3 regions of the Paenibacillus sp. GD4 genome follow, and region 2 is predicted to be linked to each of the others. Evidence: a T-box and tRNA genes for the amino acid it is inferred to sense, from the RefSeq annotation. Region 2 holds a T-box; the other regions hold tRNA genes.
The links. A T-box is a leader RNA that pairs with one kind of tRNA and senses whether it is charged. The one in region 2 lies ahead of metG (methionine--tRNA ligase), so its partner is inferred to be a tRNA-Met.

Region 1 (5,384 bases), on a different contig from region 2:
ACCCGGAACGGAAATCCTTCTCGAAGACAATCCCTGCGCATCTGCAACATAAATCTCGGTGTCATTCCAAGCGCCGCTTTCTGATTTTACTTCATAAGCGACATAGGCCCCGTTCCGGCTGATGGATGGATACTGACTGTCCCCCGACAGCTGTGTGCCGTCTTCGTTTTGCGAGACACGGTTGAAGCTATTATTCGTATGGTCATAAACGTAGATGTCATCCCTATTGTTCGTATCACCCGGCACCAAGTTCGTTTTTGAGGTGGCAAAAGCAATATATCTTCCGTCCCCGCTGATCGATGGCGACTCCCCTTGCGTAATACGCTTCAGCTCATTGCCTGCCGAGGCGTTACGGTCGAAGAAGTACAGACTCTCTGTACCGATAAAATCCGTATCTTCTGTCAGCTTCGTATTGGATACGAACGCAAGCTTACTGCCATCCGCACTTATTGAAGGCGCCCAGCTGGCACTGTTCCATGTCTGTTCCTTCGGTACGCTGACTCTAGTCAGCTTCGAGCCTGCAGCTAAAGCGTCGTACAGGTATACATCCGCTTTTCCATCCGTGTCTCCGGCCACAAGTCCGTCGGCCTCCGTATCGAACGCAATATACCGACCGTCCGCATTGATTGAGACGTAATCCCGATCATTCATCCTGAACTCTGTAGAAGAGGTCGTTCCGTTCACAAGCTCTAAATAGTCCATTTCTCTATCGTATTTGTATACCTTTACCTTGCCGCTGATGAAATCCTCCGCATATGTATAAGCAAAATAACGCCCATTCGGTGACATGTCAAAATGCAGCACCGTCCCCGTCAGATCCGGAGTTTTGACCCTGCGGTATTGCCCTGTTTGCCGATCTTCTACCTCGATAACCTTTCTGCCTGTAGCTTGCTCATCATCCATAGCATACGTCATAAAAGCGAAATACCGCTCATCCGAGCTCAGCTTGGTATACGGTGAATCCGAAGCCGCATACACCATACTTAGAAATCCGTTATTCAGCTTACTTAACAGATTCCATGACAGCGGCGCAGCCAGACGGTAAGTTGCAGCAGCTACACTAGATACGGACTGAGCGCCGTATGGTTCTGCAACATTTCCCCCACTGCTTGTAGCATCTGCTGCCGACGGCAGCACCGATGTAGTTAACAGCAAGGCAGTCATGGTAGAAGCCATGGTTTTTCTAAGTTTTTGCCAACGAACTGATTTCACTGGTTTACCCTCCGATACGTCTGATACACATCGTATCACATTATATCGTACTTACCTAAGTTTTCCAGTGGTAAATTACACATTTTAGAAAAAATAAATAATAAAAAAACCACCTCTTTATGAAAAAGAGATGGTTGTGCGTTTGAAAGAATCGGGACGACACGATTCGAACATGCGACCCCCTGGTCCCAAACCAGGTGCTCTACCAAGCTGAGCTACGTCCCGTTACTAATATAAAGCTTTCATAGCGTGCCCTGAGAGATACGGCCTTTGGCCGACTGCGTAGTATTCCTACCGAAGCGCAGCTCCGACGAACTCCTTCGTCTGAATCTGTTTCCAGTTCACTTTGCAATTCGATGAAGCTTTAATGGCGTGCCCTGAGAGATTCGAACTCCCGACCTTTTGATTCGTAGTCAAACGCTCTATCCGGCTGAGCTAAGGGCACATATATGGAGCGGAAGACGGGACTCGAACCCGCGACCCTCGCCTTGGCAAGGCGATGCTCTACCACTGAGCCACTTCCGCAAGGATGCAGTCGAGAGGACTCGAACCTCCACGGCTGTTACACCACTAGAACCTGAATCTAGCGCGTCTGCCAATTCCGCCACGACTGCATATAGAGTTGATGGTGCGGTTGAGAGGACTCGAACCTCCACGAGCGTACGCCCACTACCCCCTCAAGATAGCGTGTCTGCCATTCCACCACAACCGCATAAAAAGTGAGTCATGTAGGACTCGAACCTACGACACCCTGATTAAAAGTCAGGTGCTCTACCGACTGAGCTAATGACTCATGAGATACACTGGGGATCTAGGATTCGAACCTAGGCATGACGGAGTCAAAGTCCGTTGCCTTACCGCTTGGCTAATCCCCATTACTGATTAAAGGGCGATCGAAGGGAATTGAACCCTCGAATGCCGGAGCCACAATCCGGTGCGTTAGCCACTTCGCCACGACCGCCACGTTATCAAAGGTACTGGCAGGGGCAGCAGGAATCGAACCCACACCAAAGGTTTTGGAGACCTTTGTTCTACCTTTAAACTATGCCCCTACAGACTGGTGGAGGCTGATGGATTCGAACCACCGAACTCAAGGAGAACAGATTTACAGTCTGCTGCGTTTGGCCACTTCGCTAAGCCTCCGTGGTATTACAATGGTGCCGCCGAGAGGACTTGAACCCCCAACCTACTGATTACAAGTCAGTTGCTCTACCAATTGAGCTACAGCGGCATAAAAGTGGCTCGGGACGGAATCGAACCGCCGACACGAGGATTTTCAGTCCTCTGCTCTACCGACTGAGCTACCGAGCCTAGTTAAAATAAAAAATGGCGGAGCCGACGGGATACTCTTCGTTGCACTCCGAGACTGTGATGTGAAGCTACCGAAGCTTATGCTCCGACGAACCCAAGGGTTCTCATCCCTCACAGGTTGTTATATGGCGGAGCCGACGGGATTCGAACCCGCGGTCTCCTGCGTGACAGGCAGGCATGTTAGGCCTCTACACCACGGCTCCGCAATAAAAATTGGTTGCGGGGGCAGGATTTGAACCTGCGGCCTTCGGGTTATGAGCCCGACGAGCTACCGGGCTGCTCCACCCCGCGTCGTGTGAATCTTATATGGTGGAGGCTGACGGGATCGAACCGCCGACCCTCTGCTTGTAAGGCAGATGCTCTCCCAGCTGAGCTAAGCCTCCATATTAGTGGTGACCCGTAGGGGATTCGAACCCCTGTTACCTCCGTGAAAGGGAGGTGTCTTAACCCCTTGACCAACGGGCCTTATAAGTGGCTCCCCGAACAGGACTCGAACCTGTGACAACTCGATTAACAGTCGAGTGCTCTACCAACTGAGCTATCAGGGAATAGCGTTTCAAAGCGACTTGCGCCTTGAAAACTGGATTCGAAACTTCAGCAAATGTCATATGCTTTATAGGATAAGCCCTCGACCGATTAGTATTCGTCAGCTCCACACGTTGCCGCGCTTCCACCCCGAACCTATCTACCTCGTCGTCTACAAGGGGTCTTACATACTGGGAAATCTCATCTTGAGGGGGGCTTCACGCTTAGATGCTTTCAGCGCTTATCCCTTCCGTACTTGGCTATCCAGCCGTGCCTCTGGCGAGACAACTGGTACACCAGCGGTACGTCCATCCCGGTCCTCTCGTACTAAGGACAGCTCCTCTCAAATTTCCTACGCCCGCGACAGATAGGGACCGAACTGTCTCACGACGTTCTGAACCCAGCTCGCGTACCGCTTTAATGGGCGAACAGCCCAACCCTTGGGACCTACTTCAGCCCCAGGATGCGATGAGCCGACATCGAGGTGCCAAACCTCCCCGTCGATGTGGACTCTTGGGGGAGATAAGCCTGTTATCCCCAGGGTAGCTTTTATCCGTTGAGCGATGGCCCTTCCATTCGGTACCACCGGATCACTAAGCCCGACTTTCGTCCCTGCTCGACCTGTTTGTCTCGCAGTCAAGCTCCCTTATGCCTTTGCACTCTTCGAATGATTTCCAACCATTCTGAGGGAACCTTGGGGCGCCTCCGTTACTCTTTAGGAGGCGACCGCCCCAGTCAAACTGCCTACCTGACACTGTCCCCACACCAGCTAATGGTGCCAGGTTAGAACTCCGATACGATCAGGGTGGTATCCCAACGGCGCCTCCACCGAAGCTGGCGCTCCGGCTTCCTAGGCTCCCACCTATCCTGTACAGATCGTACCAAAGTCCAATATCAAGCTGCAGTAAAGCTCCATGGGGTCTTTCCGTCTTGTCGCGGGTAACCTGCATCTTCACAGGTATTAAAATTTCACCGGATCTCTCGTCGAGACAGCGCCCAAGTCGTTACGCCATTCGTGCGGGTCAGAATTTACCTGACAAGGAATTTCGCTACCTTAGGACCGTTATAGTTACGGCCGCCGTTTACTGGGGCTTCGGTTCACAGCTTCGGATTGCTCCTAACCGCTCCCCTTAACCTTCCAGCACCGGGCAGGCGTCAGCCCGTATACTTCGCCTTGCGGCTTCGCACAGACCTGTGTTTTTGCTAAACAGTCGCTTGGGCCTTTTCACTGCGGCCCCCTCGGGCTATTCACCCTACCGAGGCACCCCTTCTCCCGAAGTTACGGGGTCATTTTGCCGAGTTCCTTAACGAGAGTTCTTCCGAGCGCCTTAGCATGCTCTGCTCGCCTACCTGTGTCGGTTTGCGGTACGGGCACCTTCTCCCTGGCTAGAGGCTTTTCTTGGCAGCTTGAACTCATGACCTTCGCTACTAAAATTTCGCTCCCCATCACAGCCCAGCCTTTCGGTTAGCGGATTTGCCTACTAACCAGCCTCGCTGCTTGGACGGACATCCATCAGTCCGCGTCACTATCCTTCTGCGTCACCCCATTGCTCATAACGGTTCACGGTGGTACAGGAATTTCAACCTGTTGTCCTTCGACTACGCCTTTCGGCCTCGCCTTAGGTCCCGACTTACCCTGAGCGGACGAACCTTCCTCAGGAACCCTTAGGCTTACGGCGGACAAGATTCTCACTTGTCTTTTCGTTACTCATACCGGCATTCTCACTTGTAACCGCTCCAGCTGTCCTCACGATCAACCTTCACTGCTGTTACAACGCTCCCCTACTGCCCATCATTGGACCCATAGCTTCGGTGGTGTGTTTAGCCCCGTTACATTTTCGGCGCAGAGTCACTCGACCAGTGAGCTATTACGCACTCTTTCAATGGTGGCTGCTTCTAAGCCAACATCCTGGTTGTCTTTGCAACTCCACATCCTTTCCCACTTAACACACACTTGGGGACCTTAGCTGATGATCTGGGCTGTTTCCCTCTTGACAATGGATCTTAGCACTCACTGTCTGACTCCCGGGTTAAAGTCTGCGGCATTCAGAGTTTGACTGGACTTGGTAACCCTTGGCGGGCCCCGCACCCAATCAGTGCTTTACCTCCGCGACTCATCACCCGAGGCTAGCCCTAAAGCTATTTCGGGGAGAACCAGCTATCTCCGAGTTCGATTGGAATTTCTCCGCTACCCCCACCTCATCCCCGAATTTTTCAACATTCGTGGGTTCGGGCCTCCAGTGCGTGTTACCGCACCTTCACCCTGGACAGGGGTAGATCACACGGTTTCGGGTCTACGTCTACGTACTTATTCGCCCTATTCAGACTCGCTTTCG
Region 2 (5,384 bases):
GCTTGCAAAAGGTATGAATACAGAGGAGGGTAAAGAATGGTAAAACTTGGTAAACTGTTTCAAACGCGCGTTTTTGCACTAGTTCTGGCTTGCATCATGGCAGCAGGATGGATTCCCGCCGGGGAGGTTCGCGGAGAAGGCACTTTGCTGAAAACCGGAAATTATTACTTCGGCCCGGCTCCGAACGGAGGAAGTCTTCCCGACAAAGGAGCAACAGGGTTGGTTTCTTCTGCCAATGGCGTGCTGCTTGATGGAAAAACTACAACCTATGCCGGATGGATGGGAAGCGGGACAGGTACCCCAGGGACCGTACAGGTTGTGTTCGACTTGTTGAAGGATTATCCGCTCGACAGCATTAACGTCGTACTGAATTCACCCAATTCAGCTTGGGGGTTTAAAGAGTTTACGCTCAAATACCGCCCTGAGGCAGTAACGGATTATTACTATATTGCCGCCAAACACATCAGAACTCCAGGGATCGTTTCAACGAGCCCCAGCTCAACCTGGAACTATTCGGTTAACGTACCGATGTCGAACAAGAAGGCCAGATTTATTGTCATCGATATTAAGCGTCCTCATGCCTTTCAGCATATCCCCCTAACCGAGGTTCAAATTTATAAAGGGACCGGGGAAGAGGGAGTGAATCCCGGACCTGCACTGACTGCGGAACAAATGGCTCTCGAGCTGAAGAAAGACGGCTTGATGGCGGATAAGTACGGGCAGTGGGTTTATGAAACATGGCCGGGAAAGGTGGGCTCCGACGAGCAGCTGCAGCAGGAATATGCGAATGAGGCGAGTACGCTTTCCAATGTTTCCTTGGATCTTGCCAAATACGATCAGTACGGCGGGGTAAAAAACGGGGGACAATTCAAAAACACCGGTTTTTTCAGACTCCAAAAAATCGACAACAAATGGTGGTTTATTACCCCGGACGGATATAAATTTATTCTGAAGGGCGTGGACGCCACTAGTATATGGGAGTGGGGGTACGGAACGCCGCTCAAAAAAGCGGACGGCACACCTAGAAATGTGTTCGAGGAGCTTCCCGACCCTGTTGCCTATGCACCCGCTTATGTCAATGATTCCAATGGAGAACGGGTAAGCTTCGTCGTTGCCAACGTAATGAGGAAATACGGAAGCAATTTTGAATCGAAATGGGAGGATATAACTAAGAAGCGCTTGATCGATTGGGGCTTCAATGCCTTTAGCAAATGGACCAAACCGCGTCATGTCACGTTTCCCTACATTCAAGTTTTGCAAGACCCCGGCAGCTTGAAAAGAATTCAATGGACTTATGATGTGTTTGACCCGCAGAATGAATCCATCATAGAAAATGCACTAAGCTCCCAGCTGCAATCAGCGAAAAATGATCCATGGCTCATCGGATATACGTATGATAATGAGGCTGGGTGGAATACCGATATTGTCAAAGAAGTTCTGACTTATAACTCGGCTTCTCCGGCGAAGAGCGCATTTGTGGATTTCTTGGCGCCAAGGTACAACAACGACCTTGCCGTCGTCAATCAGCTTCTTGGTACCAGCGCCGCCTCCTTCAACGCGTTGAAGGATATCTCGATCAATATGGCCAAGGTGCCTGCTGCAGATATATCGGATTATATCAAGCTGGCGTCCCGAGCCTATTTTACAACCGTCAAGAAAGTAATCAGTAAATACGATACGAACCACCTATTTCTGGGGGCGTCCATCGTTCCGACTTGGCGGACCAGTCTAGAGTGGGATTCCGCGGCTATGGAGTTTGTAGATGCTTTTTCCGTTGACAATTACGTGAACGATGCCACCTGGATTTCGAGATACGAGACTTACGGCAAACCGCTGCTGAATCTGGAGTATACATTTAGTACGACCCAACGCGGTCTCTCGCCTGTCAATTCGGGTACAACCGTAGGAAGCACAGCGGATAGAGGTTATGCCTTCAAGTCTTTCGTTGAAAGTCAAATCTCCCATCCGTTGTTTGTCGGGTCGGGATGGTTCTCATACTACGACCAGGCGGTTACGTGGCGTAAAGATGGGGAAAACTTCAATATCGGGCTGGTAAACCAACAGGATCAGCCCTATACGGATATGGTCAATATCATGAAGACCGTCAATGCCGGCCTAGAGCAGGTACATGATAACGCCGGCAATCCCCAAAGCTTCGAAACAACAGCTATGTTGACGCCGGCGCAGCCGGATGGACAGAACGGCTGGTACGTTAACCCGGCTACGCTCGCCTTAAGCGCTTCGAATCAGCTGTCGGGCGGCTTGCAGACCGAATACAGTCCGGATGGGGGAGCTACTTGGGAGTTATATTCGTCCCCGGTGACGTTCGATCAAGACGGACAGTATACCGTGAAATATCACTCGTTAGACCAAACAGGAAACGAAGAGGCCATAAAAACGATCAGCTTGATGGTGGATAAGACGGCGCCGACTACCGTCGCAACGGTTAGCCCGGCAGCACCTGACGGCAGCAACGGATGGTATAAATCCGACGTCACGGTAAGCCTCGCGGTATATCAAGATGTATCCGGCTTGGCGAAGACGGAGTACCGGGTAAATCATGGCGGATGGATTAGCTATACAGGCTCGATCCCTGCTTTCGGCGAAGGAAACTATAAGATCGACTATCGCAGTGTGGATCAAGCTGGTAACGTAGAACAGATTCGCACGATCGAGTTCAAGATCGACAAGACCGCGCCGTTAGTAACGATCCAACTGGATAAAACGTCCCTGTGGCCAGCCAATCACAAAATGATCGATATCCTGGCAGCGCTTCATCCGACCGATACTGCATCGGGCATCGATTCTGTACTCTTAACCTCAGTGACAAGCAATGAACCGGACAGCGGCCTGGGCGACATCGAGGCTGATTTCGGTACAGCGGCGACAAGGGTTCGTTTGCGTGCCGATAGATCCGGCGGCGGATCGGGACGCGTATATACGGTTACTTATACGGTTACCGATAAAGCAGGTCATAAGAAGGATGTTTCGGCGACGGTCACGGTACCGCATGACAGAGGAGCCGCGCAATGATGAACGACTCAGCTTCCTAACCTTATCGAAATGGATAATGACCACCCTCATGCCGGATCGGCATGAGGGTAGTCCGCGTAGGGAGGAGCGATCCACGTTACACACAACCAGCCCCCTACTCCGAAAAAAACCTTGACTTTGGAATAAACGTTTAGTAAAATTTCCAATAACTTGAATATTTTGAAAAGCTAAGAAGAGAAAGAGTACCTTGGTGACAGCTTTTACAGAGAGCTCCGGCAGCTGAAAAGGAGTAATGAATAGCCTAGGGAACATGGTCTCAGAGCTGCGCATCGAAACCATATTTGGTCGTAGGCTGCGCCGGAACCCGCATCCGTTACTGTGCTAGGGTATAAACGTAAAAAGCGTCGTACCTGAAGAGGTGAATGCCGCAAGGCATTGATAAAATTGGGTGGTACCACGTGAGCACAACTCTCGTCCCTATGGGATGAGGGTTTTTTTGTTTGTCCAAAAAAAGGAGGGCATCACATGGCGAAAATATTTATTGGTGGAGCATGGCCATATGCGAATGGTTCGTTGCACCTTGGACGATTGGCAAGTTTATTGCCGGGGGATGTATTGGCACGTTATTTCCGTGCGAAGGGCGAAGATGTGTTGTACGTGTCTGGCAGCGATTGTCATGGAACACCGGTCGCTGTTCAAGCCAATCATGAGGGAGTCTCGCCAAGTGATATTGCAGATCGATACCATCGAGAATTTGTCGACTGCTTTCATCGCTTGGGCTTTACCTATGATTTATATACTCGAACCGATCAAGAATTTCACCATCGAGTAGTACAAGACTTATTCTTAAGGCTTCTGGAAAACGGACATCTGTACAAGAAAACAATATTGCAGACATATTGCGAAACGGATCAACAATTTTTACCGGATCGTTATGTTGAAGGGAATTGCCCTGTATGCGGACATCGAGCCCGAGGCGATCAATGTGATTATTGTTCAACATTGCTCGACCCGGCGGACTTATTGGAAAAGACATGCAAAATTTGCGGAAATCCCCCAGTTGAGCGCCCGACGGAACATTTTTATCTTGCTCTGTCTACATTTCAAGATGAACTCAGCCAATATGCGGAAAAGGCTCGGGGCTGGAGAGATAACGCCGTTAAATTGACCCAAAGATACTTAGAAGAGGGGCTTCAAGATCGAGCGGCAACTAGAGATTTGACATGGGGCGTGGGAGTTCCGGTTGAAGAATTTGAAGAAAAGAAAATCTATGTTTGGGTTGAAGCTGTTAGCGGGTACCTGTCGGTAAGCAAAAAGTGGGCAGCTGAGACGGGAGGCAGCTGGGAATCCTTTTGGTTGGACTTGGAAAAGGATATAACCGCTTATTATGTTCATGGAAAGGACAATATACCTTTTCATACGCTGGTCTGGCCTGCACTTCTCTTGGGTGTCGGGGGGCTGCATTTGCCGGATCGAATCATCTCATGCGAGTATATGACATTGGAAGGGCAAAAGTTTTCGACAAGCCGTAATTGGGCAGTTTGGGTACCTGATGTTCTGAACAGGTATCAACCGGACTCCATTCGATACTTTCTCATCGCAAATGGGCCGGAAAAGCGTGACACTGATTTTTCTTGGAGGGAGTTCATTCACAGCCACAATGGCGAGCTGCTGGGTGCTTTTGGAAACTTTGTTAACCGTACGTTAGTCTTTATTGACAAATCCTTCGAAGGACGTATTCCGCCAGGAGAACTAAATGGGGTTTGTAAAAAGGAAACGGAAGAGTTGTATCGGGTTTCCGGAAACCTCATTGAAGAAGGCCGTCACAAGGAGGCCATTGAGTTGATTTTCACATACGTTCGCCAAGCAAACAAATTTTTTGACGAACAAAAGCCTTGGATACAAATCAAGGATAATCGAGAGGCATGCGGAGCTACATTACATGCTTGTGTCCAAATCATTGCGAACCTTTCCAATCTGCTCCATCCTTTCCTCCCCTTCTCTTGTGAGAAAATAAGAGGATTTCTTACACTTGAACAACCGAGCTGGAAGTTGATTCAAATTCCGGCGGACCGACAAATCCAAAATCTAGAGCTACTGTTCGAGCGAATCGACATTAGTCGGATAGAAGAAGAAAACAGACTCTTGGAGATGCAAAGGTTGTAGGCTCACTCAACCGGGGAGGAGACTTCCATCCGGATGATCCTTTCTCCATCACCTGCTTCGACATTTAACGGAATAGGATCCAAATTTCCCGGGAAATGCTGGAGAATGCCAGAATGTGTCGAATTGCAATAATCCGCAAGCTAAGGTTAATAGGACGTTTATTATCTCAGCATCTCTCGACTGCCCCATGAGAACACGCGCGTAGCTTTTCAGGGAATCGCTCT
Region 3 (5,384 bases), on a different contig from region 2:
GGGTGAAGTCGTAACAAGGTAGCCGTATCGGAAGGTGCGGCTGGATCACCTCCTTTCTATGGAGTCCATGATGGCTGTAGGCCATCGGACATAATACTCACTCTCCTCGTTGTTCAGTTTTGAAAGGTGCAATGCCTTTCAAAGCCTATGCTTACGAAGCAGCTTTGCTTCGCAAAGCTTGGACTTGTTCCTTGAAAACTGGATATCGAAACAAAGCAAAATGTCGAAACATCTATACGATGTGATGATTGAGCGCATGCGAGATCATCAATCTTTTAGCTGCTAGTGAGAATGTCTTGAGTTTGGAGTGACTTTGTGCGTAGCGCAACGGAACGGAGAACCAAGATCATTCGAACGATTGGTTAAGCTAATAAGAGCACACGGAGGATGCCTAGGCACCAGGAGCCGAAGAAGGACGTGGCGAACGACGAAATGCCTCGGGGAGCCGTAAGCAGGCTTTGATCCGGGGATGTCCGAATGGGGGAACCCGCGTGAGGTAATACTCACGTACCACACAGTGAATACATAGCTGTGTAGGAGGCAGACGAGGGGAACTGAAACATCTAAGTACCCTCAGGAAAAGAAAACAAAAGTGATTCCGTCAGTAGCGGCGAGCGAAAGCGGAACAGCCCAAACCAAGGGGCTTGCCCCTTGGGGTTGTAGGACGTCAATGTGAGTGCAGGTTGGTAGGCGAACAGGTCTGGAAAGGCCGGCCAAAGTGGGTAACAGCCCCGTAACCGAAAGCAACCGAGACTCTAGACGGATCCTGAGTACGGCGGGACACGTGAAACCCCGTCGGAATCCGGCAGGACCATCTGCCAAGGCTAAATACTCCCTGGTGACCGATAGTGAAGCAGTACCGTGAGGGAAAGGTGAAAAGAACCGCGGGAGCGGAGTGAAAAAGAACCTGAAACCGTGTGCTTACAAGAAGTCAGAGCTCGTTAATGAGTGATGGCGTGCCTTTTGTAGAATGAACCGGCGAGTTACGTTTACGCGCAAGGTTAAGGTGAGAAGCCGGAGCCGCAGCGAAAGCGAGTCTGAATAGGGCGAATAAGTACGTAGACGTAGACCCGAAACCGTGTGATCTACCCCTGTCCAGGGTGAAGGTGCGGTAACACGCACTGGAGGCCCGAACCCACGAATGTTGAAAAATTCGGGGATGAGGTGGGGGTAGCGGAGAAATTCCAATCGAACTCGGAGATAGCTGGTTCTCCCCGAAATAGCTTTAGGGCTAGCCTTGGGATTGAGAGTCGCGGAGGTAAAGCACTGATTGGGTGCGGGGCCCGCCAAGGGTTACCAAGTCCAGTCAAACTCTGAATGCCGCAGACTTATGCCCAGGAGTCAGACAGTGAGTGCTAAGATCCATTGTCAAGAGGGAAACAGCCCAGATCATCAGCTAAGGTCCCCAAGTGTGTGTTAAGTGGGAAAGGATGTGGAGTTGCAAAGACAACCAGGATGTTGGCTTAGAAGCAGCCACCATTGAAAGAGTGCGTAATAGCTCACTGGTCGAGTGACTCTGCGCCGAAAATGTAACGGGGCTAAACACACCACCGAAGCTATGAGTCCAATTATGGGCAGTAGGGGAGCGTTGTAACAGCAGTGAAGGTTGATCGTGAGGACAGCTGGAGCGGTTACAAGTGAGAATGCCGGTATGAGTAACGAAAAGACAAGTGAGAATCTTGTCCGCCGTAAGCCTAAGGGTTCCTGAGGAAGGTTCGTCCGCTCAGGGTAAGTCGGGACCTAAGGCGAGGCCGAAAGGCGTAGTCGAAGGACAACAGGTTGAAATTCCTGTACCACCGTGAACCGTTATGAGCGATGGGGTGACGCAGAAGGATAGTGACGCGGACTGATGGATGTCCGTCCAAGCAGCGAGGCTGGTTAGTAGGCAAATCCGCTAACCGAAAGGCTGGGCTGTGATGGGGAGCGAAATTATAGTAGCGAAGGTCATGAGTTCAAGCTGCCAAGAAAAGCCTCTAGCCAGGGAGAAGGTGCCCGTACCGCAAACCGACACAGGTAGGCGAGCAGAGCATGCTAAGGCGCTCGGAAGAACTCTCGTTAAGGAACTCGGCAAAATGACCCCGTAACTTCGGGAGAAGGGGTGCCTCGGTAGGGTGAATAGCCCGAGGGGGCCGCAGTGAAAAGGCCCAAGCGACTGTTTAGCAAAAACACAGGTCTGTGCGAAGCCGCAAGGCGAAGTATACGGGCTGACGCCTGCCCGGTGCTGGAAGGTTAAGGGGAGCGGTTAGGGGTTAAACCCGAAGCTGTGAACCGAAGCCCCAGTAAACGGCGGCCGTAACTATAACGGTCCTAAGGTAGCGAAATTCCTTGTCAGGTAAATTCTGACCCGCACGAATGGCGTAACGACTTGGGCGCTGTCTCGACGAGAGATCCGGTGAAATTTTAATACCTGTGAAGATGCAGGTTACCCGCGACAAGACGGAAAGACCCCATGGAGCTTTACTGCAGCTTGATATTGGACTTTGGTACGATCTGTACAGGATAGGTGGGAGCCTAGGAAGCCGGAGCGCCAGCTTCGGTGGAGGCGCCGTTGGGATACCACCCTGATCGTATCGGAGTTCTAACCTGGCACCATTAGCTGGTGCGGGGACAGTGTCAGGTAGGCAGTTTGACTGGGGCGGTCGCCTCCTAAAGAGTAACGGAGGCGCCCCAAGGTTCCCTCAGAATGGTTGGAAATCATTCGAAGAGTGCAAAGGCATAAGGGAGCTTGACTGCGAGACAAACAGGTCGAGCAGGGACGAAAGTCGGGCTTAGTGATCCGGTGGTACCGAATGGAAGGGCCATCGCTCAACGGATAAAAGCTACCCTGGGGATAACAGGCTTATCTCCCCCAAGAGTCCACATCGACGGGGAGGTTTGGCACCTCGATGTCGGCTCATCGCATCCTGGGGCTGAAGTAGGTCCCAAGGGTTGGGCTGTTCGCCCATTAAAGCGGTACGCGAGCTGGGTTCAGAACGTCGTGAGACAGTTCGGTCCCTATCTGTCGCGGGCGTAGGAAATTTGAGAGGAGCTGTCCTTAGTACGAGAGGACCGGGATGGACGTACCGCTGGTGTACCAGTTGTCTCGCCAGAGGCACGGCTGGATAGCCAAGTACGGAAGGGATAAGCGCTGAAAGCATCTAAGCGTGAAGCCCCCCTCAAGATGAGATTTCCCAGTATGTAAGACCCCTTGTAGACGACGAGGTAGATAGGTTCGGGGTGGAAGCGCGGCAACGTGTGGAGCTGACGAATACTAATCGGTCGAGGGCTTATCCTATAAAGCATATGACATTTGCTGAAGTTTCGAATCCAGTTTTCAAGGCGCAAGTCGCTTTGAACAACAACCTAGATGTTTCTTGGCAGAAGCATCACGTTTGGTGATGATGGCGGAAGGGAACCACGCGTACCCATACCGAACACGACCGTTAAGCCTTCCAGCGTCGATAGTACTTGGACCGAAGGGTCCTGGGAGAGTAGAACGTCGCCAAGCGAAATACCGCTTTACACTCGTTATTAACATTCCCCGATAGCTCAGTTGGTAGAGCACTCGACTGTTAATCGAGTTGTCACAGGTTCGAGTCCTGTTCGGGGAGCCATTTTAATAAGGCCCGTTGGTCAAGGGGTTAAGACACCTCCCTTTCACGGAGGTAACAGGGGTTCGAATCCCCTACGGGTCATAGCAATACCCTTTAATGAGAACCCTTGGGTTCGTCGGAGCATAAGCTTCGATAGCGATGCTTCGCAGTCTCATCACGCAGTGATGAGTATCCTCTACGGGTTATAGCAATATGGAGGCTTAGCTCAGCTGGGAGAGCATCTGCCTTACAAGCAGAGGGTCGGCGGTTCGATCCCGTCAGCCTCCACCATATAAGATTTACACGACGCGGGGTGGAGCAGCCCGGTAGCTCGTCGGGCTCATAACCCGAAGGCCGCAGGTTCAAATCCTGCCCCCGCAACCAATCTTTATCGCGGAGCCGTGGTGTAGAGGCCTAACATGCCTGCCTGTCACGCAGGAGACCGCGGGTTCGAATCCCGTCGGCTCCGCCACTATTTTAATAAACTTGGCGGTCGTGGCGAAGTGGCTAACGCACCGGATTGTGGCTCCGGCATTCGAGGGTTCAATTCCCTTCGATCGCCCCATTATTACCTTATTGGGGATTAGCCAAGCGGTAAGGCAACGGACTTTGACTCCGTCATGCCTAGGTTCGAATCCTAGATCCCCAGCCATGCTTTAAGAGCCATTAGCTCAGTCGGTAGAGCACCTGACTTTTAATCAGGGTGTCGTAGGTTCGAGTCCTACATGGCTCACCAGTTTTATTCCTTGTGCGCGTATGGCGGAATTGGCAGACGCACCAGACTTAGGATCTGGCGGGAGACCGTGGGGGTTCAAGTCCCTCTACGCGCACCATCTATGCGGAAGTGGCTCAGTGGTAGAGCATCGCCTTGCCAAGGCGAGGGTCGCGGGTTCGAGTCCCGTCTTCCGCTCCAAAACTTTCTATTGAAAGTTATGCGGTTTTATTGTAAAGTATCAAATGTGTCTCACTTAGTGAGTATGCGGAAGTGGCTCAGTGGTAGAGCATCGCCTTGCCAAGGCGAGGGTCGCGGGTTCGAGTCCCGTCTTCCGCTCCATAATATGCTGGTATGGCGGAATTGGCAGACGCGCGCGACTCAAAATCGTGAGGGAAACCGTGGGGGTTCAAGTCCCTCTACCAGCATTGTAACTTCGGGACGTAGCTCAGCTTGGTAGAGCACCTGGTTTGGGACCAGGGGGTCGCATGTTCAAATCGTGTCGTCCCGATTTTTCTTATTTATAATGCGGGTGTAGTTCAATGGTAGAACTCCAGCCTTCCAAGCTGGTAGCGTGGGTTCGATTCCCATCACCCGCTCCATATCGTCCTTTGTTCCAGTAGCTCAGCTGGATAGAGCAACGGCCTTCTAAGCCGTCGGTCGGGGGTTCGAATCCCTCCTGGGACGTAAGATGAAGCCCTTCTCGTGAAGGCTTTTTCTTTATCATAAGAATGTACATGTCAAGACCCTTTGATAAGGGTCTTTTTTTGGTGTGATAAAGTTGACGAATCGGTATATTGCTGGTCATTTCCTAGGGTTTGACTTATAATATAAGGGGCAGACATGTCCGGTATGGTTCATATCGGTTCGAATTGGTTCAATTTCATAAGATGATATAGGGGTGAATGGAACGTGAGTTTTTTTGATTTGAGCGGTAAAGTAGCGATTGTTACTGGTGGAGCAGTGGGTCTTGGCGGCGGTATTTCGATCGGCCTGGCAAAGGCTGGTGCTGATATTGTGATTGTAACAAGTAATGACCGATCCCGTGAGACGCAGGAGCAAATCGAAGCCATGGGACGCAAGGTACACACAGTAGTGGC

Region 1: it encodes a tRNA-Met, which carries the amino acid that the T-box ahead of metG (methionine--tRNA ligase) is inferred to sense. The anticodon was not compared.
Region 3: it encodes a tRNA-Met, which carries the amino acid that the T-box ahead of metG (methionine--tRNA ligase) is inferred to sense. The anticodon was not compared.

Annotation. Positions count from the first base shown of each region.
Region 1 is NZ_JAVCYK010000001.1:1,930,762-1,936,145, forward strand. It holds gene RAC89_RS08980 (S-layer homology domain-containing protein) at 1-1,212, opposite strand, end outside; tRNA gene RAC89_RS08985 (tRNA-Pro) at 1,364-1,437, opposite strand; tRNA gene RAC89_RS08990 (tRNA-Arg) at 1,581-1,657, opposite strand; tRNA gene RAC89_RS08995 (tRNA-Gly) at 1,663-1,737, opposite strand; tRNA gene RAC89_RS09000 (tRNA-Leu) at 1,743-1,826, opposite strand; tRNA gene RAC89_RS09005 (tRNA-Leu) at 1,839-1,924, opposite strand; tRNA gene RAC89_RS09010 (tRNA-Lys) at 1,933-2,005, opposite strand; tRNA gene RAC89_RS09015 (tRNA-Gln) at 2,016-2,087, opposite strand; tRNA gene RAC89_RS09020 (tRNA-His) at 2,101-2,173, opposite strand; tRNA gene RAC89_RS09025 (tRNA-Trp) at 2,191-2,264, opposite strand; tRNA gene RAC89_RS09030 (tRNA-Tyr) at 2,271-2,355, opposite strand; tRNA gene RAC89_RS09035 (tRNA-Thr) at 2,368-2,443, opposite strand; tRNA gene RAC89_RS09040 (tRNA-Phe) at 2,451-2,523, opposite strand; tRNA gene RAC89_RS09045 (tRNA-Asp) at 2,650-2,726, opposite strand; tRNA gene RAC89_RS09050 (tRNA-Met) at 2,738-2,814, opposite strand; tRNA gene RAC89_RS09055 (tRNA-Val) at 2,831-2,906, opposite strand; tRNA gene RAC89_RS09060 (tRNA-Glu) at 2,914-2,988, opposite strand; tRNA gene RAC89_RS09065 (tRNA-Asn) at 2,996-3,071, opposite strand; rRNA gene RAC89_RS09070 (23S ribosomal RNA) at 3,140-5,384, opposite strand, start outside.
Region 2 is NZ_JAVCYK010000002.1:1,575,710-1,581,093, forward strand. It holds gene RAC89_RS29850 (OmpL47-type beta-barrel domain-containing protein) at 37-3,033, shown strand; T-box leader at 3,215-3,476, shown strand; partial or broken gene metG (methionine--tRNA ligase) at 3,517-5,160, shown strand.
Region 3 is NZ_JAVCYK010000001.1:2,986,881-2,992,264, forward strand. It holds rRNA gene RAC89_RS14310 (16S ribosomal RNA) at 1-56, shown strand, start outside; rRNA gene RAC89_RS14315 (23S ribosomal RNA) at 361-3,274, shown strand; rRNA gene rrf (5S ribosomal RNA) at 3,371-3,487, shown strand; tRNA gene RAC89_RS14325 (tRNA-Asn) at 3,518-3,593, shown strand; tRNA gene RAC89_RS14330 (tRNA-Glu) at 3,603-3,674, shown strand; tRNA gene RAC89_RS14335 (tRNA-Val) at 3,788-3,863, shown strand; tRNA gene RAC89_RS14340 (tRNA-Met) at 3,880-3,956, shown strand; tRNA gene RAC89_RS14345 (tRNA-Asp) at 3,968-4,044, shown strand; tRNA gene RAC89_RS14350 (tRNA-His) at 4,062-4,137, shown strand; tRNA gene RAC89_RS14355 (tRNA-Gln) at 4,150-4,224, shown strand; tRNA gene RAC89_RS14360 (tRNA-Lys) at 4,233-4,308, shown strand; tRNA gene RAC89_RS14365 (tRNA-Leu) at 4,323-4,405, shown strand; tRNA gene RAC89_RS14370 (tRNA-Gly) at 4,411-4,485, shown strand; tRNA gene RAC89_RS14375 (tRNA-Gly) at 4,552-4,626, shown strand; tRNA gene RAC89_RS14380 (tRNA-Leu) at 4,633-4,712, shown strand; tRNA gene RAC89_RS14385 (tRNA-Pro) at 4,722-4,795, shown strand; tRNA gene RAC89_RS14390 (tRNA-Gly) at 4,813-4,886, shown strand; tRNA gene RAC89_RS14395 (tRNA-Arg) at 4,898-4,971, shown strand; gene kduD (2-dehydro-3-deoxy-D-gluconate 5-dehydrogenase KduD) at 5,197-5,384, shown strand, end outside.